4 regions of the Escherichia sp. B1147 genome follow, and region 3 is predicted to be linked to each of the others. Evidence: predicted binding sites of a transcription regulator. Region 3 holds the regulator's gene; each other region holds the start of a gene.
The links. The regulator CRP, encoded in region 3, controls carbon source genes, mostly activating them, when cyclic AMP is high. The targets are predictions, from matches to a motif close to ATGTGANNNNNNTCACAT.

Region 1 (7,826 bases), on a different contig from region 3:
CGCATTCTCGACGCGGGTGTGTATGACGAACAAGGCGATCTTATCGCCCGCGCAGGCGAAAGCGTCGAGGTGCGCGACCGACTGGCGCTCGACGGTAAAAAAGCAGGTGGCTATTTTAACCAGCAGATTGTCGAGCCGATTAAGGGGAAAAATGGACCACTTGGTTATCTGCGCTTGACGCTCGATACCCATACGCTCGCCACCGAAGCCAAACAAGTGGATAACACCACCAACATTTTACGCCTGATGCTACTGCTCTCGCTGGCAATCGGCGTGGTGCTGACCCGCACGCTGCTACAGGGTAAACGTACCCGCTGGCAGCAATCACCCTTCCTGTTAACTGCCAGCAAACCAGTGCCGGAAGAGGAAGAAAGCGAGAAAAAAGAGTGACCCATTACTACAAGAAAGGAAATTGTTATGTCCACATTACGCCTGCTCATCTCTGACTCTTACGATCCGTGGTTTAATCTGGCAGTGGAGGAGTGTATTTTTCGCCAGATGCCCGCCACGCAGCGCGTTCTGTTTCTCTGGCGCAATGCCGACACAGTAGTGATTGGTCGTGCGCAAAACCCGTGGAAAGAGTGTAATACCCGGCGGATGGAAGAAGATAACGTCCGCCTGGCACGGCGCAGTAGCGGCGGTGGCGCGGTGTTCCACGATCTCGGCAATACCTGTTTTACGTTTATGGCTGGCAAGCCGGAGTACGATAAAACCATCTCCACGGCGATTGTGCTTAATGCACTGAACGCACTTGGCGTTACCGCAGAAGCTTCCGGGCGCAACGATCTGGTGGTAAAAACGGCTGACGGCGACCGCAAAGTCTCTGGCTCGGCCTATCGCGAAACCAAAGATCGCGGTTTCCACCACGGCACCTTGCTGCTAAATGCCGACCTTAGCCGCCTGGCGAACTACCTCAATCCGGATAAAAAGAAACTGGCAGCGAAAGGCATTACTTCGGTACGTTCCCGCGTGACCAATCTGACCGAATTGCTACCGGAAATTACCCATGAGCAGGTTTGCAAGACCATAACCGAAGCCTTTTTCGCCCATTATGGCGAGCGCGTAGAAGCGGAAATCATCTCCCCGGACAAAACACCAGACTTGCCAAATTTCACTGAAACCTTTGCCCGTCAGAGTAGCTGGGAGTGGAACTTCGGTCAGGCTCCGGCGTTTTCGCATCTTCTGGATGAACGCTTTAGCTGGGGCGGCGTAGAACTGCATTTCGACGTCGAAAAAGGCCATATCACCCGCGCCCAGGTGTTTACCGACAGCCTTAACCCCGCGCCACTGGAAGCCCTCGCCGGGAGGCTGCAAGGCTGTCTGTACCGCGCGGATATGCTGCAACAAGAGTGCGAAGCTCTGTTGGTTGACTTCCCTGAACAGGAAAAAGAGCTACGGGAATTATCGGCGTGGATAGCGGGGGCGGTACGGTAGCTCGCTGATTAAAATACCAAAGGAAGGGAATATGATCGATCTGGAAAACCAGGAACGGGAGATTATCAATTTAATGTTCAGCCAGCGTATTTCCTGGCTAGCCGCCGTGCGTATCAGGCATAAATTATCGCTTGCTGAAGTAAGTAAAATGTTAGGTATCTCGATTAATTCTCTGAAGCGGATCGAAAAGACGGAACGGCTTAACTCAAACATCAAAAGCAAAATGGCAGGAATTTATGGTTGCCCACCAGAGTTGCTGATATGCCCTTACTGGATGACGGCTGAACATAAATAAATAGATTCGTGAATAGATACTTGAATGGATTTTATTTTCTATCCACATGAAAAATAATAGTAAATCTATAAATCAGTCGCTATTGATGAATAGATACTAAAAAGCCGGAGCAGTCTCCCGTTCCGGCTTAACACGACAATCGCCTTTCAGCGAAACACAATTACTCTTTATCGCCCAGCAGAACGGATTCCAGCGCGATTTTGATCATGTCGTTGAAGGTGGTCTGACGCTCTTCGGCAGTGGTCTGCTCGTGAGTGCGGATGTGGTCAGACACGGTGCAGATAGCCAGTGCTTTCGCACCAAATTCTGCTGCCACACCGTAGATACCAGCCGCTTCCATTTCCACGCCGAGGATGCCGTATTTTTCCATCACGTCGAACATTTCGCCGTCCGGAGAGTAGAACAGGTCAGCGGAGAACAGGTTACCAACGCGCGCATCAACGCCCAGCGCTTTAGCTGCGTCTACTGCGTTACGCACCATGTCGAAGTCAGCGATAGCTGCGAAGTCATGGTCTTTGAAGCGGATACGGTTAACTTTGGAATCGGTGCAGGCACCCATACCAATCACCACGTCACGCAGTTTTACGTGCGGCAGAACAGCGCCACAGGAACCAACGCGGATGATTTTCTTCACGCCGAAATCGGTGATCAGTTCTTTGGTGTAAATGGAGCAGGACGGGATACCCATACCGTGGCCCATTACAGAAATTTTGCGGCCTTTGTAAGTACCGGTGAAGCCCAGCATACCGCGAACGTTGTTCACTTCACGGGCATCTTCAAGGAAAGTTTCAGCAATATACTTCGCACGCAGCGGGTCGCCTGGCATCAAAACTACGTCAGCGAAATCGCCCATTTCTGCATTAATGTGTGGGGTAGCCATCGTTTTATCCTTTTTGTGACATAACAAAGGCGGAGTCAACGCTCCGCCCAAATCCATCAGAACATGGCTTTGCCATATTCCATATCAGAAGTACCAAAATATTTTGCCAGCGTCTGACCGATATCCGCAAAGGTTTCACGGTGACCCAGTGAACCCGGTTTCACTTTCGGGCCATACACCAGTACCGGAATGTGTTCACGCGTGTGGTCAGTACCAGTCCAGGTTGGATCGCAACCGTGGTCAGCGGTGAGGATCAGGATATCGTCATCGCGCAGCAGAGACATCAGTTCCGGCAGACGGCGGTCGAAAAGCTCCAGACCCGCGGCATAACCTGCAACATCTCGACGGTGGCCCCAGGAGGAGTCGAAGTCAACAAAGTTGGTGAAGACGATGGTGTTATCACCCGCTTCCTTCATCTCTTTAATGGTGGCGTCAAACAGCGCGTCCAGGCCAGTCGCTTTCACTTTTTTGGTGATGCCGCAGTTGGCGTAGATGTCTGCAATTTTACCGACAGAAACCACCTGGCCGTGTTTTTCATCAACCAGTTTTTGCAGCACGGTCGGTGCTGGCGGTTCAACTGCCAGGTCGTGACGATTGCCGGTACGCTGGAAGTTACCGGCTTTGTCGCCGATAAACGGACGAGCGATAACGCGACCGATGTTGTAGCCGCCGTTGGTCAGCTCTTCACGGGCGATTTCGCACAGTTCGTAGAGTTTATCCAGACCAAAGGTTTCTTCGTGGCAGGCAATCTGGAACACGGAGTCAGCGGAGGTATAGAAAATCGGCTTGCCGGTTTTCATGTGCTCTTCGCCCAGTTGATCCAGGATGACCGTACCGGAAGAGTGGCAGTTACCTAGGTAACCCGGCAGGTTAGCGCGTTCAACCAGTTTATCCAGCAGCTCTTGCGGGAAGCTGTTTTCGTGATCGGAGAAGTATCCCCACTCAAACAGAACCGGTACACCGGCGATTTCCCAGTGACCAGACGGGGTATCTTTACCGGATGACATTTCGTGCGCCCATGCGTACGCGCCGATAACTTCAGCGTTGCCGTCCATTCCTGCTGGAATGAAACCGGTAGAACCTTCATGTGCTTTCGCCAGCCCAAGACGGGTCAGATTTGGCAGATTCAGCGGCCCTTTACGACCGTTATCAGCTTCGCCTTTGGCGCAAGCTTCTGCGATATGACCCAGGGTGTCAGCCCCGACGTCACCAAAGCGTTCTGCATCTTCTGTAGCGCCGATGCCGAATGAGTCCAGCACCATAATAAATGCACGTTTCATATGTTCTCCGTACTCAGTGCTTCAAATTTAAATGATCAGATCAGTATACCGTTATTCACTGATACGACGATAGACAGTTGGTGTGCTTTCCGGCGCTTTATCGGCAAGTTTAATTGCCGCTTTCACCGCTTTCGCCGCTTCCTGCCAGCTGTTTTCGTCTTTCGCGTGGATAACCGCCAGCGGGCGCTGACCGTCAACCTGGTCGCCCAGACGCGCCATATCAGTGAAGCCGACGCTGTAATCGATGGTGTCAGATGCCTGACGGCGACCGCCGCCCATTGCCACCACTGCCATCCCCAACGCACGGGTATCCATTTCACTGACAAAACCTTCGGTATCAGCATAGACGGCTTTCGTCAGCATAGCTGTCGGCAGATACTTCGCGTAGTTCTCAACGAAGTCGGTCGGGCCTTTTTGTGCCGCTACCATACGACCAAAGACTTCTGCCGCTTTGCCGTTGTCCAGCACCGCCTGCAGTTTCGCGCGCGCTTCGGCGTCATCTTTCGCCAGTTTACCGGAGATAAGCATCTCCACGCACAGCGCCATCGTGACATCAAACAGACGTGGGTTACGATACTCACCTGTCAGGAACTGCACTGCTTCACGTACTTCAACCGCGTTACCGGCACTGGAGGCCAGCACCTGATTCATGTCGGTGAGCAGCGCAGTGGTGCGCACGCCAGCGCCGTTAGCCACGCCAACAATCGCTTCGGCAAGAGCTTCAGAGAGTTCGTAGGTCGGCATAAACGCGCCGCTACCCACTTTCACGTCCATCACCAGCGCATCCAGACCTTCCGCCAGTTTTTTCGCCAGGATCGAGGCGGTGATCAGTGGGATGGAATCCACTGTCGCGGTAATGTCGCGGGTCGCGTAGAAACGTTTATCCGCCGGAGCCAGTGAGCTGGTCTGGCCGATAATCGCCACGCCAACATCTTTAATAATTTCGCGGAAACGGTTGTCATCCGGGAAGATATCGAAGCCAGGGATGGATTCCAGTTTGTCGAGCGTACCGCCAGTATGACCGAGGCCGCGACCGGAGATCATCGGAATATAACCGCCGCAGGCAGCCACCATCGGCCCTAACATTAGCGACGTCACATCGCCGACGCCGCCGGTGGAGTGTTTATCAACAATCGGGCCATTCAGATGCAGGCTTTTCCAGTCGAGAACGGTTCCTGAATCTCGCATCGCCATGGTCAGCGAGACACGCTCCGGCATTGTCATATCGTGGAAGAAAATGGTCATCGCGAGGGCGGCAATCTGCCCTTCTGAGATAGTGTTGTCGCGAATGCCGTTGATAAAGAAACGAATTTCTTCATCACTCAGCTCATGACCATCGCGTTTTTTACGAATAATTTCTTGTGCGAGAAACAAGGTAACCTCCCGTGGAAAAGAGTATGAGGCGGCTTTTGCCGGATGCGTCTACGCCTTATCAGGCCTACGGGTGATACGTATCGTAGGCCTGATAAGCGCAGCGCATCAGGCGCAAAGCATCTTATTTAGTAGCTGCTGGCGCTCTTACCGTCGCCGTGGCCCAGCGCTTTCAGCAGGCTTGCCAGCAGGCTGGAAGCACCAAAGCGATAGTGACGCGCATCTGCCCAGTCAGCACCGAACAGTTCATCTGCAATCGCGAGATATTTCTGCGCATCTTCTGCAGTACGTACGCCGCCCGCTGGTTTGAAACCAACGGTTTTTTCTACGCCCATATCACGGATGACTTCCATCATGATGCGCGCGCTTTCCGGCGTCGCGTTCACCGCGACTTTACCGGTAGAGGTTTTGATGAAATCAGCCCCTGCTTTGATGGAGATTTCAGACGCTTTGCGAATCAGCGCTTCATCTTTCAGTTCGCCGGTTTCGATGATCACTTTCAGCAGAACGTTCGCTGCCGCGCAAGCCTCTTTACAGGCTTTCACCAGGTCAAAACCAACCTGCTCGTTACCCGCCATCAGCGCACGGTACGGGAACACTACGTCAACTTCATCGGCACCGTAGGCGATTGCCGCACGGGTTTCGGCCAGCGCGATGTCGATGTCGTCGTTACCGTGAGGGAAGTTGGTTACCGTAGCAATACGGATTTCCGGAGTACCCTGCTCTTTCAGCGTTTTGCGAGCAATCGGGATAAAGCGAGGATAGATACAGATAGCGGCGGTATTGCCGACCGGAGTTTTTGCCTGATGACACAGGGCGATCACTTTCTCGTCAGTGTCGTCGTCATTCAGGGTGGTCAGGTCCATCAATTTCAGTGCACGCAGGCTGCTTGCTTTCAGATCAGTCATTTCATTCTCCTGGCTTGTCGCCAATAAAATTCACCTTGCGAGTTTGTTAGTATTCTAACATCGACTCCGCAACACACTTCGATATACATCACAATTAAGAAAATCTACTTACAAATTTGCATTACGGTAATGCGATCTGGTTCAAATAATTCACTTTCAAATGAATGCACCGGTGGTGACAAACGCATCAGGATCAAAGTGAACATCACGAAACTTCTTACAATGGCGCATCACCTTCGGCATAAAAGGAAAAGAAGATGCCCACGTCTAATGAAAGCGCACTGCAACAACGTTGCCAGCAAATTGTGACCAGTCCGGTACTTACCCCGGAGCAGAAACGCCATTTTCTGGCGCTGGAAGCAGAAAACAATCTGCCTTACCCACAACTGTCTGCCGAAGCCCGCCGCGCGCTGGATGAAGGCGTAATCTGCGATATGTTTGAAGGTCATGCGCCGTACAAACCGCGCTATGTCTTACCCGATTACGCCCGTTTTCTGGCGAACGGTTCCGAATGGCTGGAGTTGGAAGGTGCCAAAGATCTTGATGACGCACTCTCTCTGCTAACCATTCTTTATCATCATGTCCCTTCGGTAACATCGATGCCGGTCTACCTGGGGCAACTTGATGCGTTGTTGCAACCGTATGTTAGAATTCTAACACAAGACGAAATTGATATTCGAATAAAACGTTTCTGGCGTTATCTCGACAGAACGCTGCCAGACGCCTTTATGCATGCTAATATCGGCCCGTCGGATTCCCCTGTCACTCGGGCGATATTACGCGCAGATGCAGAGCTGAAGCAGGTTTCGCCGAACCTGACCTTTATCTACGATCCCGAAATTACCCCTGATGCTCTGCTACTGGAAGTGGCAAAAAACATTTGTGAATGTAGCAAACCGCACATCGCCAATGGCCCGGTACATGATAAAATTTTCACAAAAGGGGGCTACGGGATCGTGAGCTGTTACAACTCACTGCCGCTGGCTGGCGGTGGTAGCACGTTGGTACGCCTTAACCTGAAAGCCATTGCCGAGCGCAGTGAGTCGCTGGATGACTTCTTTACGCGCACTCTACCGCACTACTGCCAGCAGCAGATCGCCATCATCGATGCACGGTGTGAATTCCTCTATCAACAATCACACTTCTTTGAGAATAGCTTCCTGGTGAAAGAAGGGTTGATTGATCCTGAACGTTTTGTGCCGATGTTTGGCATGTACGGGCTGGCGGAAGCGGTTAACTTGCTGTGCGAGAAAGAAGGTATCGCCGCGCGCTACGGTAAAGAAGCCGCCGCGAATGAAGTCGGTTATCGCATCAGCGCACAACTGGCGGAGTTTGTCGCCAGTACGCCCGTGAAATATGGCTGGCAAAAACGTGCGATGTTACACGCACAGTCGGGGATCAGTTCCGATATCGGCACTACGCCGGGCGCACGCTTGTCGTATGGCGATGAGCCAGATCCAATCACTCATCTGCAAACTGTCGCCCCGCATCATGCTTATTATTACTCCGGAATCAGCGACATCCTGACGCTCGACGAAACCATCAAGCGCAATCCGCAGGCGCTGGTACAGCTTTGCCTCGGTGCCTTTAAAGCCGGAATGCGTGAATTTACCGCCAACGTCAGCGGTAACGATCTGGTTCGCGTTACCGGTTATATG
Region 2 (7,826 bases), on a different contig from region 3:
TTGTTCTCACGTTACTGTTTATGATTCAAAAACATGGCACTGCTATGGTTGGTAAGCTGTTTGCGCCAATCATGCTGACCTGGTTTTTGATTCTGGCAGGGCTGGGGTTACGTAGCATTATTGCTAACCCGGAAGTGCTGCATGCGCTGAATCCGATGTGGGCGGTGCATTTCTTCCTTGAATATAAAACCGTTTCCTTTATTGCATTAGGGGCGGTGGTGCTGTCGATTACCGGTGTCGAGGCGCTGTATGCCGATATGGGGCATTTTGGTAAGTTCCCGATTCGTCTGGCGTGGTTCACTGTCGTATTGCCGTCTTTGACCCTTAACTACTTTGGTCAGGGAGCATTGCTGCTAAAGAATCCGGAAGCGATTAAGAACCCGTTTTTCCTGTTGGCTCCGGACTGGGCGCTGATCCCGCTGCTGATAATCGCCGCACTGGCGACGGTAATAGCTTCGCAGGCGGTTATATCTGGCGTCTTCTCGTTGACGCGTCAGGCTGTACGTCTGGGATATCTGTCGCCGATGCGCATCATTCACACTTCTGAAATGGAGTCAGGGCAAATCTACATTCCGTTTGTGAACTGGATGCTCTATGTCGCAGTAGTGATTGTGATTGTTAGCTTTGAGCACTCCAGTAACCTGGCGGCGGCGTACGGGATTGCGGTGACCGGAACAATGGTACTGACGTCTATTCTTTCGACGACAGTGGCGCGTCAGAACTGGCACTGGAACAAGTATTTTGTTGCGCTGATCCTGATTGCTTTCCTTTGTGTCGATATTCCGCTATTCACCGCTAACCTCGATAAACTGCTTTCCGGCGGCTGGTTGCCATTGAGCCTCGGTACGGTGATGTTTATCGTGATGACCACCTGGAAGAGCGAGCGTTTCCGCCTGCTGCGGCGGATGCACGAACATGGTAATTCTCTGGAAGCGATGATTGCTTCGCTGGAGAAATCACCGCCTGTTCGCGTTCCCGGAACAGCGGTGTATATGTCGCGTGCAATCAATGTCATTCCCTTTGCGCTGATGCATAACTTGAAACATAACAAGGTATTGCATGAGCGGGTGATTCTGTTAACTCTGCGTACCGAAGACGCGCCATATGTCCATAATGTCCGTCGGGTACAGATTGAACAACTGTCGCCCACTTTCTGGCGCGTGGTGGCAAGCTACGGCTGGCGGGAAACACCAAACGTGGAAGAAGTCTTCCACCGCTGTGGCCTGGAAGGGTTAAGTTGCCGGATGATGGAAACCTCATTCTTTATGTCCCATGAGTCGCTGATCCTCGGCAAACGCCCGTGGTACTTACGTTTGCGTGGCAAACTGTACTTGCTGTTGCAGCGTAATGCACTGCGCGCACCGGATCAGTTTGAAATCCCACCAAACCGGGTTATCGAGCTGGGTACTCAGGTCGAAATCTAACGCCAGACGCCTCCTTTCTCCATAAAGGAGGCGTTTTTGTTTTTCATGCTTAATCACGATGTAAAACGTTTCGATGTTGATCACATTTCAGTAACGTTGCGATGGTTTTCTCTGTTCAGTCAGGATTAAACTGCTGGTCAGCGAAACGTTTCGCTGATGGAGAAAAAAATGAAAAAAGGCGCCGTTCTTAATTCTGATATTTCATCGGTGATCTCCCGTCTGGGGCATACCGATACGCTGGTGGTGTGTGATGCTGGTTTACCCATCCCTAAAACGACAACGCGTATCGATATGGCATTAACCCAGGGTGTACCTTCTTTTATGCAGGTGCTGGAAGTTGTTACGAGTGAAATGCAGGTTGAGGCAGCCATTATTGCGGAAGAGATCAAACAACATAATCCGCAACTCCACGAAACGTTGCTCACTCACCTTGAGCAGCTGCAACAACACCAGGGAAACACCATTGAAATTCGTTACACCACGCATGAAAAATTCAAACAACTAACTGCCGAAAGTCAGGCGGTAATTCGCAGCGGAGAATGTTCTCCGTATGCGAATATCATTCTCTGTGCTGGCGTGACGTTCTGAGGCCGTCATGGAAGCATTACTACAGCTTAAAGGTATTGATAAAGCCTTCCCGGGCGTAAAAGCCCTCTCGGGCGCCGCGTTAAATGTCTATCCGGGCCGCGTGATGGCGCTGGTAGGCGAAAACGGCGCGGGTAAATCCACCATGATGAAAGTGCTTACCGGTATCTATACTCGCGATGCCGGTACGCTTTTATGGTTGGGTAAAGAAACGACGTTTACCGGGCCGAAATCTTCCCAGGAAGCCGGAATTGGTATTATCCATCAGGAACTGAACCTGATCCCGCAGTTGACCATTGCGGAAAACATTTTCCTCGGTCGTGAGTTTGTGAATCGCTTTGGCAAAATTGACTGGAAAACCATGTATGCCGAAGCGGATAAATTGCTGGCAAAACTTAACCTGCGTTTTAAAAGCGACAAGCTGGTGGGTGATCTTTCGATCGGTGACCAGCAAATGGTTGAAATCGCGAAGGTATTAAGCTTTGAGTCGAAAGTCATCATTATGGATGAACCGACAGATGCGCTGACTGATACCGAAACCGAATCCCTGTTCCGGGTCATTCGCGAGCTGAAATCGCAAGGGCGCGGCATTGTCTATATTTCCCACCGCATGAAAGAAATCTTCGAGATTTGCGATGACGTTACCGTTTTTCGTGACGGGCAATTTATTGCCGAGCGTGAAGTGGCATCACTGACCGAAGATTCGCTGATTGAGATGATGGTGGGCCGCAAACTGGAAGAGCAGTATCCACACCTGGACAAAGTGCCGGGAGATATCCGCCTGAAAGTCGATAATCTCTGCGGACCTGGTGTTAACAATGTCTCTTTTACCCTACGCAATGGCGAAATCCTTGGCGTCTCTGGTTTGATGGGCGCGGGGCGTACCGAATTGATGAAAGTGCTCTACGGCGCCCTCCCGCGCACCAGCGGCTATGTCACGCTGGATGGGCATGAAGTTATTACCCGTTCACCGCAGGATGGCCTGGCGAACGGCATTGTGTATATCTCTGAAGACCGTAAACGCGACGGTTTAGTGCTGGGCATGTCAGTAAAAGAAAATATGTCGCTGACTGCGCTGCGCTACTTCAGCCGTACTGGCGGCAGTTTGAAGCATGCCGATGAACAGCAGGCCGTGAGTGATTTTATTCGCCTGTTCAATGTGAAAACGCCGTCAATGGAACAGGCGATTGGCCTGCTCTCCGGTGGCAATCAGCAAAAGGTGGCGATTGCCCGTGGCCTGATGACGCGCCCAAAAGTGCTTATCCTTGATGAACCTACCCGTGGCGTAGATGTCGGCGCGAAAAAAGAGATCTATCAGCTGATTAACCAGTTCAAAGCCGATGGCCTGAGTATCATTCTGGTGTCATCGGAAATGCCAGAAGTATTAGGCATGAGCGATCGCATCATCGTCATGCATGAAGGGCATCTCAGCGGGGAATTTACTCGTGAGCAGGCCACCCAGGAAGTGTTAATGGCTGCCGCTGTGGGCAAGCTTAATCGCGTGAATCAGGAGTAAAAAAATGACAACCCAGACTGTCTCTGGTCGCCGTTATTTCACGAAAGCGTGGCTGATGGAGCAGAAATCGCTTATCGCTCTGCTGGTGCTGATCGCGATTGTCTCGACGTTAAGCCCGAACTTTTTCACCATCAATAACTTATTCAATATTCTCCAGCAAACCTCGGTGAACGCCATAATGGCGGTCGGGATGACGCTGGTGATCCTGACGTCGGGCATCGACCTGTCTGTAGGTTCTCTGTTGGCGCTGACCGGCGCTGTCGCTGCATCTATCGTCGGTATTGAAGTTAACGCACTGGTGGCTGTCGCAGCCGCTCTCGCGTTAGGTGCCGCAATTGGCGCGGTAACCGGGGTGATAGTGGCGAAAGGTCGCGTCCAGGCGTTTATCGCCACGCTGGTTATGATGCTTTTACTGCGTGGTGTGACCATGGTTTACACCAACGGTAGCCCGGTGAATACAGGCTTTACCGAGAACGCCGATCTGTTTGGCTGGTTTGGTATTGGTCGTCCGCTGGGTGTACCTACGCCTGTATGGATCATGGGGATTGTCTTCCTCGCGGCCTGGTACATGCTGCACCACACGCGTTTGGGACGTTACATCTACGCGCTGGGCGGCAATGAAGCGGCAACGCGTCTTTCTGGTATCAACGTCAATAAAATCAAAATCATCGTCTATTCTCTTTGTGGTCTGTTGGCGTCGCTGGCTGGGATTATTGAAGTGGCACGCCTCTCCTCCGCGCAACCGACGGCGGGGACGGGCTATGAACTGGATGCCATTGCGGCAGTGGTTCTGGGTGGTACGAGTCTGGCGGGCGGTAAAGGTCGCATTGTTGGGACGTTGATCGGCGCATTAATTCTTGGCTTCCTAAATAATGGATTGAATTTGTTAGGTGTTTCCTCCTATTACCAGATGATCGTCAAAGCTGTGGTGATTTTGCTGGCGGTGCTGGTAGACAACAAAAAGCAGTAATAACGACTACAGGACATCTTGAATATGAACATGAAAAAACTGGCTACCCTGGTTTCTGCTGTTGCGTTAAGCGCCACCGTTAGTGCGAATGCAATGGCAAAAGACACCATTGCGCTGGTGGTTTCCACGCTCAATAACCCGTTCTTTGTATCGCTGAAAGATGGCGCGCAGAAAGAGGCAGATAAACTCGGCTATAACCTGGTGGTGTTGGATTCCCAGAACAACCCCGCAAAAGAGCTGGCGAACGTGCAGGACTTAACCGTTCGCGGCACCAAAATTCTGCTGATTAACCCGACCGACTCCGACGCGGTGGGTAACGCCGTGAAGATGGCAAACCAGGCGAACATCCCGGTTATCACCCTTGACCGTCAGGCAACGAAAGGCGAAGTGGTGAGCCATATTGCTTCTGACAACGTACTGGGCGGTAAAATCGCAGGTGATTACATCGCGAAGAAAGCAGGTGAAGGTGCGAAAGTTATCGAACTGCAAGGCATTGCCGGTACATCCGCAGCTCGTGAACGTGGCGAAGGTTTCCAGCAGGCTGTTGCTGCTCACAAATTTAACGTCCTTGCCAGCCAGCCCGCAGACTTCGACCGCACCAAAGGTTTGAACGTAATGCAGAACCTGCTGACCGCTCATCCGGATGTACAGGCAGTGTTCGCGCAGAACGATGAAATGGCGCTGGGCGCACTGCGTGCGCTGCAAACTGCAGGTAAATCAGATGTGATGGTCGTCGGATTTGACGGTACACCTGATGGCGAAAAAGCAGTAAATGATGGCAAACTGGCAGCGACTATCGCTCAGTTACCCGATCAGATTGGCGCAAAAGGTGTCGAAACCGCTGATAAAGTTCTGAAAGGCGAAAAAGTTCAGGCGAAATATCCGGTTGATCTGAAACTGGTTGTTAAGCAGTAGTCTTAGTCAGGTTTTATAACCTGATAGTGGCATTAATACGTCATCGACAGATGAACGTGTAATATAAAGAAAAGCAGGGCACGCGCCACCCTAACCCGGTGGCGCATTTTATGGACATCCCGAATATGCAAAACGCAGGCAGCCTCGTTGTTCTTGGCAGCATTAATGCTGACCATATCCTTAATCTTCAATCTTTTCCTACTCCAGGCGAAACCGTAACCGGTAACCACTATCAAGTCGCATTTGGCGGCAAAGGTGCGAATCAGGCTGTGGCAGCAGGGCGTAGCGGCGCGAATATCTCGTTTATAGCCTGTACTGGTGATGACAGCATTGGCGAGAGCGTACGCCAGCAGCTCGCTACTGATAACATTGATATTTCACCTGTAAGCGTGATCAACGGTGAATCAACAGGTGTAGCGCTGATTTTTGTTAATAGTGAAGGCGAGAACGTCATCGGTATTCATTCTGGAGCTAACGCTGCCCTTTCCCCTGTGCTGGTAGAAGCACAACGCGAGCGTATTGCGAATGCCTCAGCATTATTAATGCAGCTGGAATCACCACTCGAAAGTGTGATGGCAGCAGCGAAAATTGCCCATCAAAATAAGACTATCGTTGCTCTTAACCCGGCTCCGGCTCGCGAATTACCCGATGAATTGTTGGCGCTGGTGGACATCATTACGCCAAACGAAACGGAAGCAGAAAAACTTACCGGTATTCGTGTTGAAAATGATGAAGATGCGGCGAAAGCTGCGCAGGTACTGCATGAGAAAGGTATCCGTACCGTCCTGATTACCTTAGGGAGTCGTGGCGTGTGGGCTAGCGTGAATGGCGAAGGTCAGCGTGTTCCTGGTTTTCGTGTTCAGGCTGTCGATACCATTGCTGCCGGAGATACTTTTAACGGCGCGTTAATCACGGCGTTGCTGGAAGAAAAACCGTTGCCAGAGGCGATTCGTTTTGCTCATGCCGCCGCTGCTATTGCCGTAACGCGTAAAGGCGCACAACCGTCAGTACCGTGGCGTGAAGAGATCGACGCGTTTTTAGATAGGCAGAGGTGACGCTTGGCTACAATGAAAGATGTTGCCCGCCTGGCGGGCGTTTCTACCTCAACAGTTTCTCACGTCATCAATAAAGATCGCTTCGTTAGTGAAGCCATTACCGCCAAAGTTGAAGCGGCGATTAAAGAACTCAATTACGCGCCATCGGCCCTGGCGCGTAGCCTCAAGCTTAATCAAACACATACCATTGGCATGTTGATCACCGCCAGTACCAATCCTTTCTATTCTGAACTGGTGCGTGGTGTTGAGCGCAGTTGCTTCGAACGTGGCTATAGTCTTGTCCTTTGTAATACTGAAGGCGATGAGCAGCGAATGAATCGTAATCTGGAAACGCTGATGCAAAAACGCGTCGATGGCTTGCTGTTACTCTGCACCGAAACGCATCAGCCTTCGCGTGAAATCATGCAACGTTATCCTACAGTGCCTACCGTGATGATGGACTGGGCGCCGTTCGATGGTGACAGCGATCTCATTCAGGATAACTCATTGCTGGGGGGCGATTTAGCAACGCAGTATCTGATCGACAAAGGTCATACTCGTATCGCCTGTATTACCGGACCTCTGGATAAAACGCCTGCACGTTTGCGGCTGGAAGGTTATCGGACGGCGATGAAACGTGCTGGCCTCGACATTCCCGATGGCTATGAAGTGACTGGTGATTTTGAATTTAACGGCGGGTTTGACGCCATGCGTCAACTGTTATCACATCCGCTGCGTCCTCAGGCGGTCTTTACCGGAAATGACGCAATGGCAGTGGGTGTTTACCAGGCGTTGTACCAGGCTGGATTGCATGTCCCGCAAGATATTGCGGTGATTGGGTATGACGATATTGAATTGGCAAGCTTTATGACGCCACCGCTCACCACTATCCATCAGCCAAAAGATGAACTGGGGGAGCTGGCGGTTGATGTACTCATCCACCGAATGGCGCAGCCAACCTTACAACAACAACGATTACAACTTACTCCGATACTGATGGCGCGCGGCTCGGCTTAGATTTTTGCTGGCGTTTAATCAAGTTATTACCATCAGTAACCTTCAGGAGCATGAACATCGCTGCTGAAGCAACCGTGATAATCCCCATCGTAATAAACGTATAGTGGAATTGTTCGATAATCGTCGAGCCTTCCATCCCTTCATAAATGCGAAGAACGGCTGCACTAACGGCAACGCCTAGACTGATCGACAACTGTTGCGTAACCGCCAGGACGCTGTTACCACTACTGGCGTTGTTATCTGTCAGATCGGCAAGTGTTATGGTATTCATCGCGGTAAATTGCGTCGACATCGCCATCCCTAAAATAAACAACGGCAAAATTAGCATCCATATCGCCATTGCCTGTGATTGCAATGAGAACTGG
Region 3 (7,826 bases):
AATGCCCCCCACCACTGCAGCCTGCCAGGCAAAATTGGTCAGCATTAATAACCCTGCCAGCAACGCCGCACTTAACAGCACCTGCGCCGCGCCTACGCCAAAGATAGAGCGCCGCAATTGCCAGAGTTTGGAGGGATTCAACTCCAGCCCGATGATAAACATCAGAAATACCACGCCGAGTTCCGAAAAGTGGAGGATCTCATCGACGTCGCTAATAAACCCCAGTCCCCACGGGCCAATCGCAATTCCAGCCAGCAAATATCCCAACACAGCGCCAATGCCCAGCCGCGATGCCAACGGCACCGCAGCCACCGCCGCGAAGAGAAACAGCACTCCCGCCAGTAAAAAATCGGAACCTTCCATCAGCGGCCTCCCACGAGAACCGGATTTGCCAGCCAGTCACCGTAGGCTCTGGCGTGACTTGCCAGCTCCTGTGCGCTTTGCCGTCTCGCCCAGTAAATAATGATGGGGCTTAACCAGTGCATCCGGCACATGCCCGCAGCCAGTTCAAAGGGGCGTAGAACATCGCTCATCGGATAGCGATTCAACGCATCATAGCGGTAGGCGCTTTCCGGCTCGCCGGTGGTGATCACGCTGCGCCAGTACTTTCCCGCCAGTTGATTTCCTCCTGGCCCACTGGCAAAGCCGCGGCTCAATACCCGATCCAGCCACTCTTTGAGTAACGCCGGGCAACTGTAGGTATAAAGAGGATGCTGAAAAACAATCACCTCGTGCTCGCGCAGTAACGCCTGCTCACGGGGGATATCAATAAAAAAATCGGGGTAGTGCGCGTAAAGGTCGTGCACGGTAACATTGCTGAGCTGCGTGGCCGGTTTAAGCAGTACCCGGTTTGCCACCGAGTCCTGAGATTCCGGATGGGCATACAGCAGCAAAACTTTCGCTGGCTGAGACATCATCCCCCTCCCGGTATGTTTTTGTGTATAGTCGCTGTTTTGGGCTACCATTGCGCCCGGTGCGGCAGCTCGCCCATACATTACATTATCATAATGATAAGTTAACATAGTCTGAACATACGGCGCCTTATGATTGTTTTCTCCTCGTTACAAATTCGTCGCGGCGTGCGCGTCCTGCTGGATAATGCCACCGCCACCATCAACCCCGGCCAGAAAGTCGGCCTGGTGGGTAAAAACGGCTGCGGTAAATCTACCCTGCTGGCATTGCTGAAAAATGAAATCAGCGCCGACGGCGGCAGCTACACCTTTCCTGGAAGCTGGCAACTAGCGTGGGTGAATCAGGAAACGCCAGCGTTACCGCAAGCGGCGCTGGAATATGTCATTGACGGCGACCGCGAATATCGCCAACTGGAAGCACAGCTCCACGACGCCAACGAACGTAACGACGGGCACGCCATCGCCACCATTCACGGCAAGCTGGATGCCATCGATGCATGGAGTATTCGTTCACGCGCCGCCAGCCTGCTGCACGGCCTCGGTTTCAGCAACGAACAACTGGAGCGCCCGGTGAGTGATTTCTCCGGTGGCTGGCGTATGCGTCTTAACCTCGCCCAGGCGCTGATTTGCCGTTCAGACTTGCTGCTGCTCGACGAACCAACTAACCACCTCGATCTCGATGCCGTTATCTGGCTGGAAAAATGGTTGAAGAGCTATCAGGGCACGCTGATCCTGATCTCCCACGACCGTGACTTCCTCGATCCAATCGTCGATAAAATCATTCATATCGAACAGCAAAACATGTTCGAGTACACCGGCAACTACAGCTCGTTTGAAGTGCAGCGCGCCACTCGCCTGGCGCAGCAACAGGCGATGTACGAAAGCCAGCAAGAGCGCGTGGCACATCTGCAAAGTTATATCGACCGTTTCCGTGCTAAAGCCACCAAAGCAAAACAAGCACAGAGCCGCATTAAGATGCTCGAGCGCATGGAGCTGATTGCCCCCGCGCACGTCGACAACCCGTTCCGCTTTAGCTTCCGCGCGCCGGAAAGCCTGCCTAACCCGTTGTTGAAGATGGAAAAAGTCAGTGCGGGCTATGGCGATCGCATTATTCTCGACTCAATCAAACTGAATCTGGTCCCCGGTTCGCGCATTGGTTTGTTAGGCCGTAACGGCGCGGGTAAATCGACATTAATCAAACTGTTAGCCGGTGAACTTGCGCCAGTCAGCGGTGAAATTGGCCTGGCGAAAGGGATCAAACTCGGCTACTTCGCCCAGCATCAACTGGAATACCTGCGCGCCGACGAATCGCCTATTCAGCATCTGGCGCGTTTAGCTCCGCAGGAACTGGAGCAAAAACTGCGTGACTACCTCGGCGGTTTTGGTTTCCAGGGCGATAAAGTAACCGAAGAGACGCGCCGTTTCTCAGGTGGTGAAAAAGCGCGTCTGGTGCTGGCATTGATCGTCTGGCAGCGCCCGAATCTGTTGCTGCTCGATGAACCGACCAACCACCTTGACCTCGACATGCGCCAGGCACTCACCGAAGCGTTGATTGAGTTCGAAGGCGCGCTAGTTGTCGTTTCGCACGACCGCCATTTACTGCGTTCCACCACTGACGATCTCTATCTGGTTCACGATCGTAAAGTCGAACCGTTCGACGGCGATCTGGAAGATTATCAACAATGGTTGAGCGACGTACAAAAGCAGGAAAACCAAACCGACGACGCGCCAAAAGAGAACGCTAACAGCGCCCAGGCGCGTAAGGATCAGAAGCGTCGGGAAGCAGAACTGCGTGCGCAAACCCAGCCGCTACGTAAAGAGATCGCCCGTCTGGAAAAAGAGATGGAGAAGCTGAACGCGCAACTGGCGCAGGCGGAAGAAAAGCTGGGTGACAGCGAACTGTACGACCAGAGCCGTAAAGCGGAACTGACCGCCTGCCTGCAACAACAAGCGAGCGCGAAATCCGGCCTGGAAGAGTGCGAAATGGCATGGCTGGAAGCCCAGGAGCAACTGGAACAGATGCTGCTGGAAGGCCAAAGCAACTGATGGCGCAGATAACGACGACCGATGTCAATGAATTCAGCAGCAGTGCTGAATTCACCCCTATGCGCGGTTTCAGCAATTGCCATCTACAAACCATGCTGCCGCGTCTGTTTCGTCGTCAGGTGAAATTCACTCCGCACTGGCAGCGGCTGGAGTTGCCCGACAGCGACTTTGTCGATCTCGCGTGGAGTGAAGATCCCACACAGGCGCAGCATAAACCGCGTCTGGTGGTGTTTCATGGTCTGGAGGGCAGTCTGAATAGCCCTTATGCCCACGGCCTGGTTGATGCGGCTAAAAAACGCGGCTGGCTGGGTGTGGTGATGCATTTTCGCGGATGCAGCGGTGAACCTAACCGCATGCACCGCATTTACCATTCGGGCGAAACCGAAGACGCCAGTTGGTTTTTACGCTGGCTGCAACGTGAGTTTGGCCATGCGCCAACGGCTGCCGTCGGCTATTCTCTCGGCGGCAATATGCTGGCATGCCTGCTGGCCAAAGAAGGTAATAATGTCCCGATTGATGCGGCGGTGATTGTCTCCGCGCCGTTTGTGCTGGAAGCCTGTAGTTACCATATGGAAAAGGGCTTTTCCCGCGTTTATCAGCGTTACCTGGTGAATCTGTTAAAAGCCAATGCTGCGCGTAAACTGAAGGCGTACCCCGGAACACTGCCAATAGATCTCGCTCAGTTGAAATCGGTGCGCCGCATCCGCGAATTTGACGATCTAATCACCGCCAAAATTCACGGCTACGCCGATGCTATCGACTATTATCGTCAGTGTAGCGCCATGCCGCTGCTCAATCGGATCGTCAAACCGACGCTGATTATTCACGCCAAAGACGATCCGTTTATGGATCATCAGGTGATCCCGAAACCAGAAAATCTTCCTCCGCAAGTAGAGTATCAACTGACTGAACATGGCGGTCATGTTGGTTTTATTGGCGGTACATTATTTCACCCACAAATGTGGCTGGAGTCACGCATTCCTGACTGGTTAACAACGTATCTGGAGACGAAATCATGTTGATTCCCTGGCAAGACATCTCCCCTGAAACGCTGGAAAATTTAATTGAAAGCTTTGTGTTACGTGAAGGCACCGATTATGGTGAACAAGAGCGTACGCTTGAACAGAAAGTCGCCGACGTCAAACGCCAGCTACAGTGCGGAGAAGCGGTACTGGTCTGGTCGGAACTGCACGAAACGGTCAATATCATGCCGCGCAGTCAGTTTCGCGAATAACCTGCAACCGTCGGCGGACGAAATAATAATGATAACCAGGTCATGGAGTTACTATGTCTGCCAAACATCCGGTCATTGCGGTAACAGGGTCCAGCGGCGCGGGGACCACCACCACCAGCCTCGCGTTTCGTAAAATATTCGCGCAGTTAAATCTGCAAGCAGCCGAGGTGGAAGGCGACAGTTTTCACCGCTACACCCGCCCGGAAATGGATATGGCGATCCGCAAGGCGCGCGATGCCGGGCGGCATATCAGCTACTTCGGCCCCGAAGCCAACGACTTCGGCCTGCTGGAACAAACCTTTATTGAATACGGCCAGAGCGGCAAAGGGAAATCACGCAAATACCTGCATACCTACGACGAAGCCGTACCGTGGAATCAGGTGCCAGGCACATTCACCCCGTGGCAGGCGCTACCGGAACCCACCGATGTGCTGTTTTATGAAGGTTTGCACGGCGGCGTGGTCACACCACAACATAACGTCGCGCAGCATGTGGATTTACTGGTAGGCGTAGTGCCTATCGTTAACCTGGAGTGGATTCAAAAGCTTATCCGTGACACCGGCGAGCGCGGACACTCACGAGAAGCGGTGATGGACTCGGTTGTACGTTCAATGGAAGACTATATCAACTACATCACGCCGCAGTTTTCCCGCACCCATCTTAACTTCCAGCGCGTCCCCACCGTCGACACTTCAAACCCCTTCGCCGCAAAAGGCATTCCATCGCTGGATGAAAGCTTTGTGGTGATTCATTTTCGTAATCTGGAGGGGATCGATTTCCCCTGGCTGCTGGCGATGTTGCAAGGTTCGTTCATTTCCCACATCAATACATTAGTGGTGCCGGGAGGCAAAATGGGTCTGGCAATGGAGTTAATTATGCTGCCGCTGGTGCAACGACTGATGGAAGGGAAGAAAATCGAGTAACTTCACCAATAAGCCGGATAAAATACTATCCGGCATCACAACGGGGTAGTTAAATCACGCAGCAACCACTTCATAAGAGTGGGTAATATTCACCGCTTTTTCCAGCATCAGCGCCACTGAACAATATTTCTCAGCAGAGAGATCCACCGCACGCGCAACCGCTGCATCCTTCAAGTCGCGACCGGTGACGATAAAATGCAAATTGATATGGGTAAACAGGCGCGGTGCCTCTTCGCGGCGTTCAGAGGTCAGTTTTACTTCACAATCGACCACATCCTGACGCCCCTTCTGCAGGATAGAAACCACATCAATGGCGCTACAGCCACCCGCCGCCATCAGCACCATTTCCATCGGGCTTGGCGCTTTATCGCCAGAGTTACCATCCATTAAAATCTGGTGACCAGAGGCGGATTCGCCCAGAAAAGTTAACCCTTCAACCCACTTTACACGCGCTTGCATAATCGAAACTCCATTGCGTCAGTTTTCCTGACAGAGTACGCGTACTGACCAAATCGCGCAACGGAAGGCGACCTGGGTCATGCTGAAGCGAGACACCAGGAGACACAAAGCGAAAGCTATGCTAAAACAGTCGGGATGCTACAGTAATACATTGATGTACTGCATGTATGTAAAGGACGTCACATTACCGTGCAGTTCAGTTGATAGCCCCTTCCCAGGTAGCGGGAAGCACATTTCGGCAATCCAGAGACAGCGGCGTTTTCTGGCTCTGGAGAAAGCTTATAACAGAGGATAACCGCGCATGGTGCTTGGCAAACCGCAAACAGACCCGACTCTCGAATGGTTCTTGTCTCATTGCCACATTCATAAGTACCCATCCAAGAGCACGCTTATTCACCAGGGTGAAAAAGCGGAAACGCTGTACTACATCGTTAAAGGCTCTGTGGCAGTGCTGATCAAAGACGAGGAGGGTAAAGAAATGATCCTCTCCTATCTGAATCAGGGTGATTTTATTGGCGAATTGGGCCTGTTTGAAGAAGGCCAGGAACGTAGCGCATGGGTACGTGCAAAAACCGCCTGTGAAGTAGCTGAAATTTCCTACAAAAAATTTCGTCAATTAATTCAGGTGAACCCGGATATTCTGATGCGTCTCTCCGCGCAAATGGCGCGTCGTCTGCAAGTCACTTCAGAGAAAGTCGGAAACCTTGCGTTCCTCGACGTTACAGGTCGCATCGCGCAGACGCTGCTGAATCTGGCGAAACAACCCGATGCAATGACTCACCCGGACGGTATGCAAATTAAAATTACCCGTCAGGAAATTGGTCAAATTGTCGGCTGTTCTCGTGAAACCGTAGGGCGCATTCTGAAGATGCTGGAAGATCAGAACCTGATCTCCGCACACGGTAAAACCATCGTCGTTTACGGCACTCGTTAATCCCGTCGGAGTGGCGCGTTACCTGGTAGCGCGCCATTTTGTTTAAACCGATGTGGCGCAGACTGATTTATCATCCTGATATCAACTATGCACTACGACAAACTCTGGTGCTATGTTTGCCCGTGGCCGTTGGTCTGTTGTTTGGCGAATTAAGACTCGGCCTGCTGTTTTCACTCGTCCCTGCCTGTTGCAACATTGCGGGGCTTGATACCCCCCATAAACGTTTTTTCAAACGCCTGATTATTGGCGCGTCGCTGTTTGCTACCTGTAGCTTACTGACACAGCTGCTGTTGGAAAAAGATATCCCCCTGCCCTTTTTGCTGACCGGGTTAACGCTGGTACTTGGCGTCACTGCCGAGCTTGGGCCATTGCACGCAAAATTGCTTCCCGCATCGTTACTCGCCGCCATTTTTACACTCAGTCTGGCGGGATATATGCCGGTCTGGGAACCGTTGCTCATCTACGCGTTAGGCACGCTCTGGTACGGACTGTTTAACTGGTTCTGGTTCTGGCTCTGGCGCGAACAGCCCCTACGCGAGTCACTTAGTCTGCTCTACCGTGAACTGGCTGATTACTGTGAAATCAAATACAGTCTGCTCACTCAGCATACCGATCCTGAAAAAGCACTCCCGCCACTGCTGGTACGCCAGCAAAAAGCGGTCGATTTGATTACCCAGTGCTATCAGCAAATGCACATGCTTTCCGCGCAAAATAATACCGATTACAAGCGGATGTTGCGCATTTTTCAGGAAGCACTGGATTTACAGGAACATATTTCGGTCAGTTTGCATCAACCTGAAGAGGTGCAAAAGCTGGTCGAGCGTAGCCATGCAGAAGAAGTTATCCGCTGGAATGCGCAAACCGTCGCCGCTCGCCTGCGCGTGCTGGCTGATGACATTCTTTACCATCGCCTGCCGACGCGTTTTACGATGGAAAAGCAAATTGGCGCACTGGAGAAAATCGCCCGCCAGCATCCGGATAACCCTGTGGGGCAATTCTGCTACTGGCACTTCAGCCGCATCGCTCGAGTGCTGCGTACCCAGAAACCGCTTTATGCCCGCGATCTGCTGGCGGATAAACAGCGACGAATGCCGTTACTTCCGGCGCTAAAAAGTTATCTTTCCCTGAAATCGCCAGCACTACGTAATGCCGGACGACTGAGCGTGATGTTAAGCGTTGCCAGTTTGATGGGGACCGCGCTGCATCTGCCGAAGTCGTATTGGATCCTGATGACGGTGTTGCTGGTGACACAGAATGGTTACGGCGCGACCCGTCTGAGGATTGTGAATCGCTCCGTGGGGACCGTGGTCGGGTTAATC
Region 4 (7,826 bases), on a different contig from region 3:
CCCTGGCTGCTGGACACCACTGGGTTGATGCTCATATTCCATAATCATTCCTTTATGCTCATTGCGTCCCTGGCACTTTCATAAGGGATTTATAAGATCCGCCAAAGATAAAACACTGGACTGAAAAGAATATCCACTGACTTTTTATTTAAAAAGGTGTCATTTGACAAAAGTCATTAAACATAACGGAAATACGTTAACATATTCTGATTATTCCGAATAATTTCTCAGCGTTAAACTGATATATAATTATTCCAAAATAATATATCGTACGTAATTATTGAATTACGCATAATATATTCTGCAGAACATAATTAATTATTCGGGGAACATAGACAGTGCAAAGCGGTTCAACTTTGCACCAGAGATGAGGGATTGATCAGGCGTCCACTTTATCCAACGGCCACGAGTCAAACAGATAACCATCGAAATAGATGTCATCAACGTTAGAGAACTCCAGCAAGCGCTGTTTCACATTCTCCAGATGCTGCCACATCGCCAGTTTTGCTGCGCGGGCATCTTTCTTGATTAGCGCAGCCAGGATCTGTTTGTGATCGTCCAACCACTCTTTGCGGTATAAGCTGTCATCCAGATGGCTATGTAACTGGATCCACATAGGGTTGTTTTCACGCCACTCCCAGGACTGACGGAACAACTCTACCAGCATGCTGTTATGCGTGGCTTCGGCAATAGCGAGGTGGAACTGCATGTCGCCGCTTTCGCTACTGCCCGGCGCACTGGAGGCCAGTTCACGCTCTTCCAGTTGCAATGCCTGACGCATTTTAACGATGTCTTCACGGGTGGCCTGCAAAGCGGCAAACTCGGCGATGTTACTTTCCAGCAACTGGCGCGCCTGTAACAGTTCAAAAGGACCGGCGTCATTGCAGACGTTGGCCTCTGCGCTGTCTGCATTGTGGCTGGGTAAATTGTCGAGAACATAAATACCGGCACCACGTCGTACTTCTACCAGCCCTTTGATCTCCAGCATGATCAGCGCCTCACGGACCACCGTGCGGGTGACATCCAGCATTTCTGCGATTTCGCGCTCCGGCGGCAGCCGTTCGCCAGGATTATACGGCGTCTTAAGGATCAGATCGCGGATCATCGCCCCAACTTCCTGGTAAGGTCTTTGCGCAGAGGTGGCAGATTTCATGATGTTGTGTCCGTTAGATGCGATTAATCAAATTATTGCCGAATGCAGCGTGAACGCCTTATTCGGCCTACAAAGAGTGCGTATTCAATAAATTGCGATTGATCCGTAGGCCCGATAAGCTTGTTTATCGGGCAATTTTACGTTGACCGTTAATTTCAAACTATACCATTAGCACTGGAAGTTGGCACGTACAGGTGGGCAAAAAACGAAAACTGGTCAACCAAATATGTTTTTGATTGACCAGAATGTCTGTAGGGTAATCAGTCAGTTACAGTGCAGCCACACACTCACGCGCGCCGCGCTCGCACAGTTGCTGATAAGCCGCAGTCACCGCGCCCACAAAGTCTGCATTTTGCGGCAGATCATCGGCAAAAATACCACTCAAGCCCAGTAGCGCTTTCACGCGTTCTGCGCCCTGATACTGCGCGTTGATCTTCTGGAACTCGGCCAGCATCGGGTCTACCACGTCGATAGCGTTACCTTGCTCATCCACGCCCTGGGTGTAACGCATCCAGCCCGCTACGCCAAGCGCCAGGTGACGCCAGCTACCGCCGTTTTGCAGGTGCAGACGCACCGGGTCCAGCAGACGTTGCGGTAACTTCTGGCTGCCGTCCATCGCAATCTGCCAGGTACGGTGACGCAGAGACGGGTTGCTAAAACGCTCGATCAGCAGCGTCGCATAGGCGTTCAGGTCAGTCCCTTCCGGCATTGACAGCGTTGGCGCTTGTTCCTGCATCATCAGGGCAAAGGCTGCTTTGCGATAATCCGGGTTAGTCATGGTGTCGGCGATAGTTTCATAGCCGCCGAGATAACCGAGGTACGCCAGGAAGGAGTGGCTGCCGTTAAGCATACGCAGTTTCATCATTTCGAACGGTACAACATCCGCAACGAACTGCGCGCCGACTTTATCCCAGTCCGGACGACCATTAACGAAGTTATCTTCAATGACCCACTGACGGAACGGTTCGCAGGCAATGGCGCACGGGTCATAAACGCCCAGCTGGTCAGCAATTTCTTGCAACGTTTCTGGGGTAGCTGCCGGAACGATACGGTCAACCATGGTGCATGGGAAGGTGACGTTCTCTTCGATCCATGACGCCAGCTGCGGGTCACGCGCCTGAGCCAGCCCCAGAACGGCAACTTTCGCCACATGACCATTTTCACGTACGTTGTCGCAGGACATCACCGTGAACGCTTTCAGCCCTTTTTCACGACGCAGACGCAGGGCTTCTACGATGTAACCAATCGCGGATTTCGGCGCGGTCGGGTTTTCCAGATCGTGTTTGATCAGCGGATTGTTAAGATCCAGCTGACCACTTGCCGCATCGGCGCAGTAACCTTTTTCCGTGACCGTCAGAGAGACAATCGCCGTCTGAGGACGCGCCATCGCGTTGAGAATACCTTCGCAACCGTCGATTTCCGGATGCAGGGCTTCTTTCATCGAACCAATAATTTTCAGCTCGGTGCTTTCTGCGCCTTTTTCCGCCACGGTGTACAGCAGTTGCTGTTTTTTCAGGTTTTCGATCAGCACGCGGTCGTTGCCTGGCATCAGGTTAACTTCGCAGATGCCCCAGTCGCTGTCGGTACTTTCCAGCAGATGATGGGTGTACAGCGCCTGGTGCGCGCGGTGAAACGCCCCGCAACCGAGATGCACAATGCGTGATTCCAGACGAGAATGATCCCATGACGGGCGGGCAACCGGCAGATTGCTGTCAACAATAGTAGTCATCGTAAACTCCAGAATCCGTCTTCAAAGAGTGACGGCAAGGAAGAAGGAACCGGCACGGCGCGCAGCCATGCCGGTGGATATTAACGGCTAAAGAAAGCGCGCTGGATCGCCATTTCGACGCCGCGAACTTCGGCCAGGCCTTTCAGACGACCAATCGCGGAGTAACCTGGGTTGGTTTTCTTCTTCAGGTCGTCCAGCATCTGGTGGCCGTGGTCCGGACGCATCGGGATCAGGTCTTCTTTGCCTTCCGCTTTACGACGGTGCTCTTCTTCAACGATCGCTTTCACCACTTCGTACATATCAACGTCACCGTTCAGGTGCGCCGCTTCGTGGAAGGTTTTCGGGTTATCTTCACGCATGGTGGAGCGCAGATGGGTGAAGTAAATACGCGGGCCGAACTGCTTGATCATATCAACCAGATCGTTGTCAGCACGCACGCCGTAGGAACCGGTGCACATGGTGAAACCGTTCGCCATGCTGTTCACGGTGTCGACCATCCACTGCATATCTTCAATGGTGGAAACGATGCGCGGCAGGCCGAGGATCGGGCGCGGCGGATCGTCCGGGTGAACAGCCATACGCACGCCGACTTCTTCCGCAACTGGAATGATCGCCTTCAGGAAGACAGCAAAGTTTTCGCGCAGTTTGGCTTTGTCGATATCTTTGTACAGTTCCAGGTGCTTACGGAACTGGTCGAGGGTATAACCTTCTTCCGCGCCCGGCAGACCAGCGATGATGTTACGGGTCAGACGCGCTTTATCTTCGTCGCTCATGGTGGAGAAGCGAACAGCGGCCTGAGCAATTTCTTCTTCAGTGTAATCGGCTTCCGCGCCCGGACGCTTCAGGATATGCATTTCAAACGCAGCGAATTCGATCTGGTCGAAACGCAGCGCTTTTGAGCCGTCTGGCAGTACATATTCGAGGTCGGTACGGGTCCAGTCGAGCACTGGCATGAAGTTGTAGCACACGGTGCGGATGCCGCACTGCGCCAGGTTGCGCAGGGTCTGCTGATAGTTAGCAATCCACTGCTCATAGTTGCCAGTGTGGGTCTTGATATCTTCGTGAATTGGCACGCTTTCCACGACAGACCACACCAGGCCTGCGTCTTCAACGATAGCCTTGCGTTTGAGGATCTCTTCAACGGACCATACTTCGCCGTTCGGGATATGGTGCAGCGCGGTAACCACGCCAGTTGCGCCCGCCTGACGGACATCAGCTAAAGAAACCGGATCGTTAGGGCCGTACCAGCGCCAGGTCTGTTCCATGTTTATTCCTCTTTCACGTAGTGGGTTCAACAGCGAAGAGACGCGGAACCCCGGAGTTGTTTAGGTATCCGAATGAACAACCAGACCACAGCCGTGGCGTTGCATCGGATGAGATGGCGTATAAGTTCTACCTTTTGGTAATACATGTCAACCTGAAATCTAAAATTGGTTAACCACATCACAAGAAATCCACTCCGCTGCCGGTTGCTGCAAATGATAACAAAGGGGGATCGGCAGTTAGTGATCGGGGAATGTGACATTCATCGCAATAATGGTTGACCAATTTACATAACGTGTCGTCCAACATAACAATGGATTAACCTGGAAAAATTAAACTTTATTGGTTCCTCGGCGATTGTGGTGGTGATTGCTGACGGCGTGCTGAAGCACACTGACTGTAAAACGCATCATATCCCCTGATGCTTCTCTCTTAACCTGTTCCCCCATTGCATAAGTTGTGACCGACACAACAAAACTGACTTTGTTGCAAAGATTGCTATTTAGTTTTGGTATAAAAGGTATACAGGCACATGGTGCGACATTTGAATTCCAGCGTAGCAGGAGTCATTCACAATGAATAAAACAATAATGGCGCTTGCTATCATGATGGCATCATTTGCCGCGAACGCGTCTGTATTACCGGAGACTCCAGTGCCATTGAAAAGTGGTACTGGAGCAATTGAAAACAACACTGTCTACATTGGTTTAGGTAGTGCAGGAACAGCATGGTACAAGCTGGATACGCAAGCCAAAGATAAAAAATGGACAGCTCTGGCTGAGTTCCCCGGTGGCACGAGAGATCAAGCAACGTCCGCATTTATTGATGGTGATTTGTATGTATTCGGCGGTATTGGCAAAAACCAACAAGGTTTAACCAGGGTGTTCAATGATGTGTACAAATATAGCCCAGCAACTAATACCTGGATTAAATTGATGTCACACGCACCGATAGGCATGGCGGGTCATGTGACATTTGTACACAACGGCAAAGCCTATATTACCGGTGGAGTAAATCAGAATATATTTAATGGCTATTTTGAGGATCTCAATGAGGCCGGAAAAGATTCAAAAATCATAGATAAAATCAACACCCACTATTTCGATAAAAAAGCAGAAGATTATTTCTTCAATAAGTTTCTGTTGTCTTTTGATCCCTCTACACAGCAATGGAGTTACGCTGGCGAATCTCCCTGGTACGGTACGGCTGGTGCGGCGGTTGTGAATAAAGGTGATAAAACCTGGCTTATTAATGGGGAAGCAAAGCCTGGGCTGCGGACAGATGCCGTATTTGAACTTGATTTTACCGGCAATAACATAAAATGGAATAAGCTTCCTCCCGTCTCATCACCAGATGGCGTCGCTGGCGGTTTTGCGGGGATAAGCAATGATTCTCTTATATTTGCCGGAGGCGCAGGTTTTATAGGCTCGCGCAAAAATTACCAGAACGGTAAGAACTATGCGCATGAAGGCCTGAAAAAATCGTATAGTGCTGATATTTATTTGTGGCATAACGGGAAATGGGATAAGTCTGGCGAACTGACACAAGGTCGGGCCTACGGAGTATCATTGCCCTGGAATAATAGTTTATTGATTATTGGCGGTGAAACTGCGGGGGGTAAAGCGGTGGCGGATTCAGTGTTGCTCTCGGTGAAAGATAATAAAGTTACTGTGCAAAACTAACTTTTCAGGGTTCTCATTGCCTGAAAATAAAGATGTTGTTCATCCTGGAATAAAACAACTGGCGCGGTTTGCGCAGACATATCCCGCACCCGTCATATCACTTTAAAAGAGAACTGACAAACGCACCTGATGAAAATCCAAATAATTTGAGAAAGGGATATTACGGTTCAGCGTACCGATCGCCGGAGAACTGGACGACGGCGCTACGAAGCCGTCATTTCAGTCGGGGGATGATTGTAGACAAATTTGTTGACGCTATTTTGCAGTTTTGGCGTGAAGGGTGAGCGTTTATTAATTTGATTTATTTGCATCTAGCTAGTTTTTCGTAAGAAAAACCTTGGTGTTGACGTTGACCTTGGTTTTTATTTTAACCGGCGACAAGCAACTGTCGGTAGACCCACGCACTCAAGAATTAAGTGTATAGGTTGTCATTGCTTTATTTTTATATTTCATAAAGGAGTTTTAAATAATGACGATGTAAAAACTTTGTCTATAATTAAATATAGACTATAGCTTTAATATCTGTGGAATTAATAGGATGGAAATCGGATGAGTATGGTTATATTAAATGTATTATTTTTAGAGGGCGCCTGTAAGTACAAGCGTAGTGTTTCCTTCCTGCCGTAAGGCGGGGAAGCTTAAATCAGATAGAATTGTGAAAATAACAGATGCCTTTATGTGTTGCACAATTTACAGGTTAAGAGATGAAATAAGAATCTAAAGACAACAGGTGAAATTGTTTTCATTGATTTGATAAAATAAGGAACACTGAGAGTCTCAGATATTTTAATTTAGTGATTGTACTCGTTTGTATTGCATAATTTTATTTTGAGCTTGCTGTCTTATCATTTTTAAAACCAAAGCACCATTTTTCGGGAAGAATACCATCATGAACAGGGTTAGCTTATTCAGCAGGTGATTGTCTGGAATAATCATTTCGTGCTGCGTATTTTAATTTGAAATGAAAAATATTCAACTTTCTGCGTATTATTTGACCTTTTATTTTTTAATTGTAATTCATTTTTTTAAAAACAAAAAAGCAAAGTAATTATGAGTACGGACGATAAAAACAGAAAGCCGAGAACAGAAAAAACAATTGAGCAAAAAATAGCATCAGCGCAGATGCGTCTAAATCGACTCAAGACCAAAGAGAAATCTTTATCCAAAAGCGTTGAAACACGCCTGAAAATCATCCTCGGTGCGGAAATAGCTAAGGCTATTAGTTGCAAAGTAGAAAATGTCGATAAGGAATTTGTATTGGAGATATTATTACAAACTTCGAATCTTAATTCGGAGACTAAAGCAAGAGTTAAATTACGAGGGCAAAGATTCCTTGAGTATATGGTTGGTAGAAATGAGTAATTTTTGATTCAGTCGGCGGATATTTATAGTAGCAAAACAAGAATATCTAGCGGGGTTTCGGGGGTTAAAGTTAACTAGGAAGACAGTTTAGTATATAGCACGTTAGGAATTATGACCATCAAGGTTTTATTGCATTTAATTCTATATCACCACAAGTAGGTGGTTTATAAAAAACCACCTACTTAAACAACGGTAAATAAATTATTCAATCAAAGGAGATAGCCATTTTGCAACCCATAATTTACACCACCCTCCCAATCAGACGTTAGGAAGTCTTTTACAAGAATAAACAAATGCATCACTGCATCTTCGTAAATTGGATTTTTTACATAACCATCTAAAAACCTGTATTCTCTATCGGTGTTCTTTTGTTTGCGTAGCACATAAATTTGATCAACCTTATATTTTTTCAAATTTATATTCTCGGTTAACTTTATCCATTCTGCAACTACAATATACATTGCATTTGGATTTTTGAGTTTTATTTCTTCAGCCGCCGTTGAAACATCCTGTAGCATTGTTTTATCAAGGTACGTTTTACATTCAATTGCTATAGCAGGAATATCCCAAATATGAACCTCATTTTTTTGAGATCCATTGCAATTCATCTCAGCATTTACACTGACTCCGATCGAAA

Region 1: deoC (deoxyribose-phosphate aldolase) is a predicted target of CRP. The motif match lies at 6,298-6,315, and genes of this name have one in related genera.
Region 2: rbsD (D-ribose pyranase) is a predicted target of CRP. The motif match lies at 1,493-1,510, and genes of this name have one in related genera.
Region 4: uxuA (mannonate dehydratase) is a predicted target of CRP. The motif match lies at 4,399-4,416, and genes of this name have one in related genera.

What each region holds. Positions count from the first base shown of each region.
Region 1 covers NZ_LFHY01000022.1:33,129-40,954, forward strand. The annotation lists gene A9180_RS20700 (YtjB family periplasmic protein) at 1-390, shown strand, start outside; gene lplA (lipoate--protein ligase LplA) at 418-1,434, shown strand; gene A9180_RS20710 (helix-turn-helix domain-containing protein) at 1,466-1,729, shown strand; gene deoD (purine-nucleoside phosphorylase) at 1,890-2,609, opposite strand; gene deoB (phosphopentomutase) at 2,666-3,889, opposite strand; gene deoA (thymidine phosphorylase) at 3,941-5,263, opposite strand; gene deoC (deoxyribose-phosphate aldolase) at 5,389-6,168, opposite strand; gene A9180_RS20740 (YjjI family glycine radical enzyme) at 6,426-7,826, shown strand, end outside.
Region 2 covers NZ_LFHY01000004.1:2,098-9,923, reverse strand. The annotation lists gene kup (low affinity potassium transporter Kup) at 1-1,424, shown strand, start outside; gene rbsD (D-ribose pyranase) at 1,593-2,012, shown strand; gene rbsA (ribose ABC transporter ATP-binding protein RbsA) at 2,020-3,525, shown strand; gene rbsC (ribose ABC transporter permease) at 3,530-4,495, shown strand; gene rbsB (ribose ABC transporter substrate-binding protein RbsB) at 4,520-5,410, shown strand; gene rbsK (ribokinase) at 5,536-6,465, shown strand; gene rbsR (ribose operon transcriptional repressor RbsR) at 6,469-7,461, shown strand; gene mdtD (multidrug transporter subunit MdtD) at 7,427-7,826, opposite strand, start outside.
Region 3 covers NZ_LFHY01000008.1:9,121-16,946, forward strand. The annotation lists gene kefB (glutathione-regulated potassium-efflux system protein KefB) at 1-363, opposite strand, end outside; gene kefG (glutathione-regulated potassium-efflux system ancillary protein KefG) at 363-914, opposite strand; gene A9180_RS07395 (ABC transporter ATP-binding protein) at 1,044-2,957, shown strand; gene A9180_RS07400 (hydrolase) at 2,957-3,979, shown strand; gene A9180_RS07405 (YheU family protein) at 3,973-4,191, shown strand; gene A9180_RS07410 (phosphoribulokinase) at 4,245-5,114, shown strand; gene A9180_RS07415 (OsmC family protein) at 5,169-5,573, opposite strand; gene crp (cAMP-activated global transcriptional regulator CRP) at 5,875-6,507, shown strand; gene A9180_RS07430 (YccS/YhfK family putative transporter) at 6,558-7,826, shown strand, end outside.
Region 4 covers NZ_LFHY01000019.1:37,449-45,274, reverse strand. The annotation lists gene uxuR (Uxu operon transcriptional regulator) at 380-1,153, opposite strand; gene A9180_RS19660 (fructuronate reductase) at 1,422-2,882, opposite strand; gene uxuA (mannonate dehydratase) at 2,963-4,147, opposite strand; gene A9180_RS19645 (N-acetylneuraminate epimerase) at 4,721-5,827, shown strand; partial or broken gene A9180_RS23545 (sialate O-acetylesterase) at 5,932-6,111, shown strand; gene A9180_RS19640 (conjugal transfer protein TraD) at 6,878-7,189, shown strand; gene A9180_RS19635 (Bpu10I family restriction endonuclease) at 7,399-7,826, opposite strand, start outside.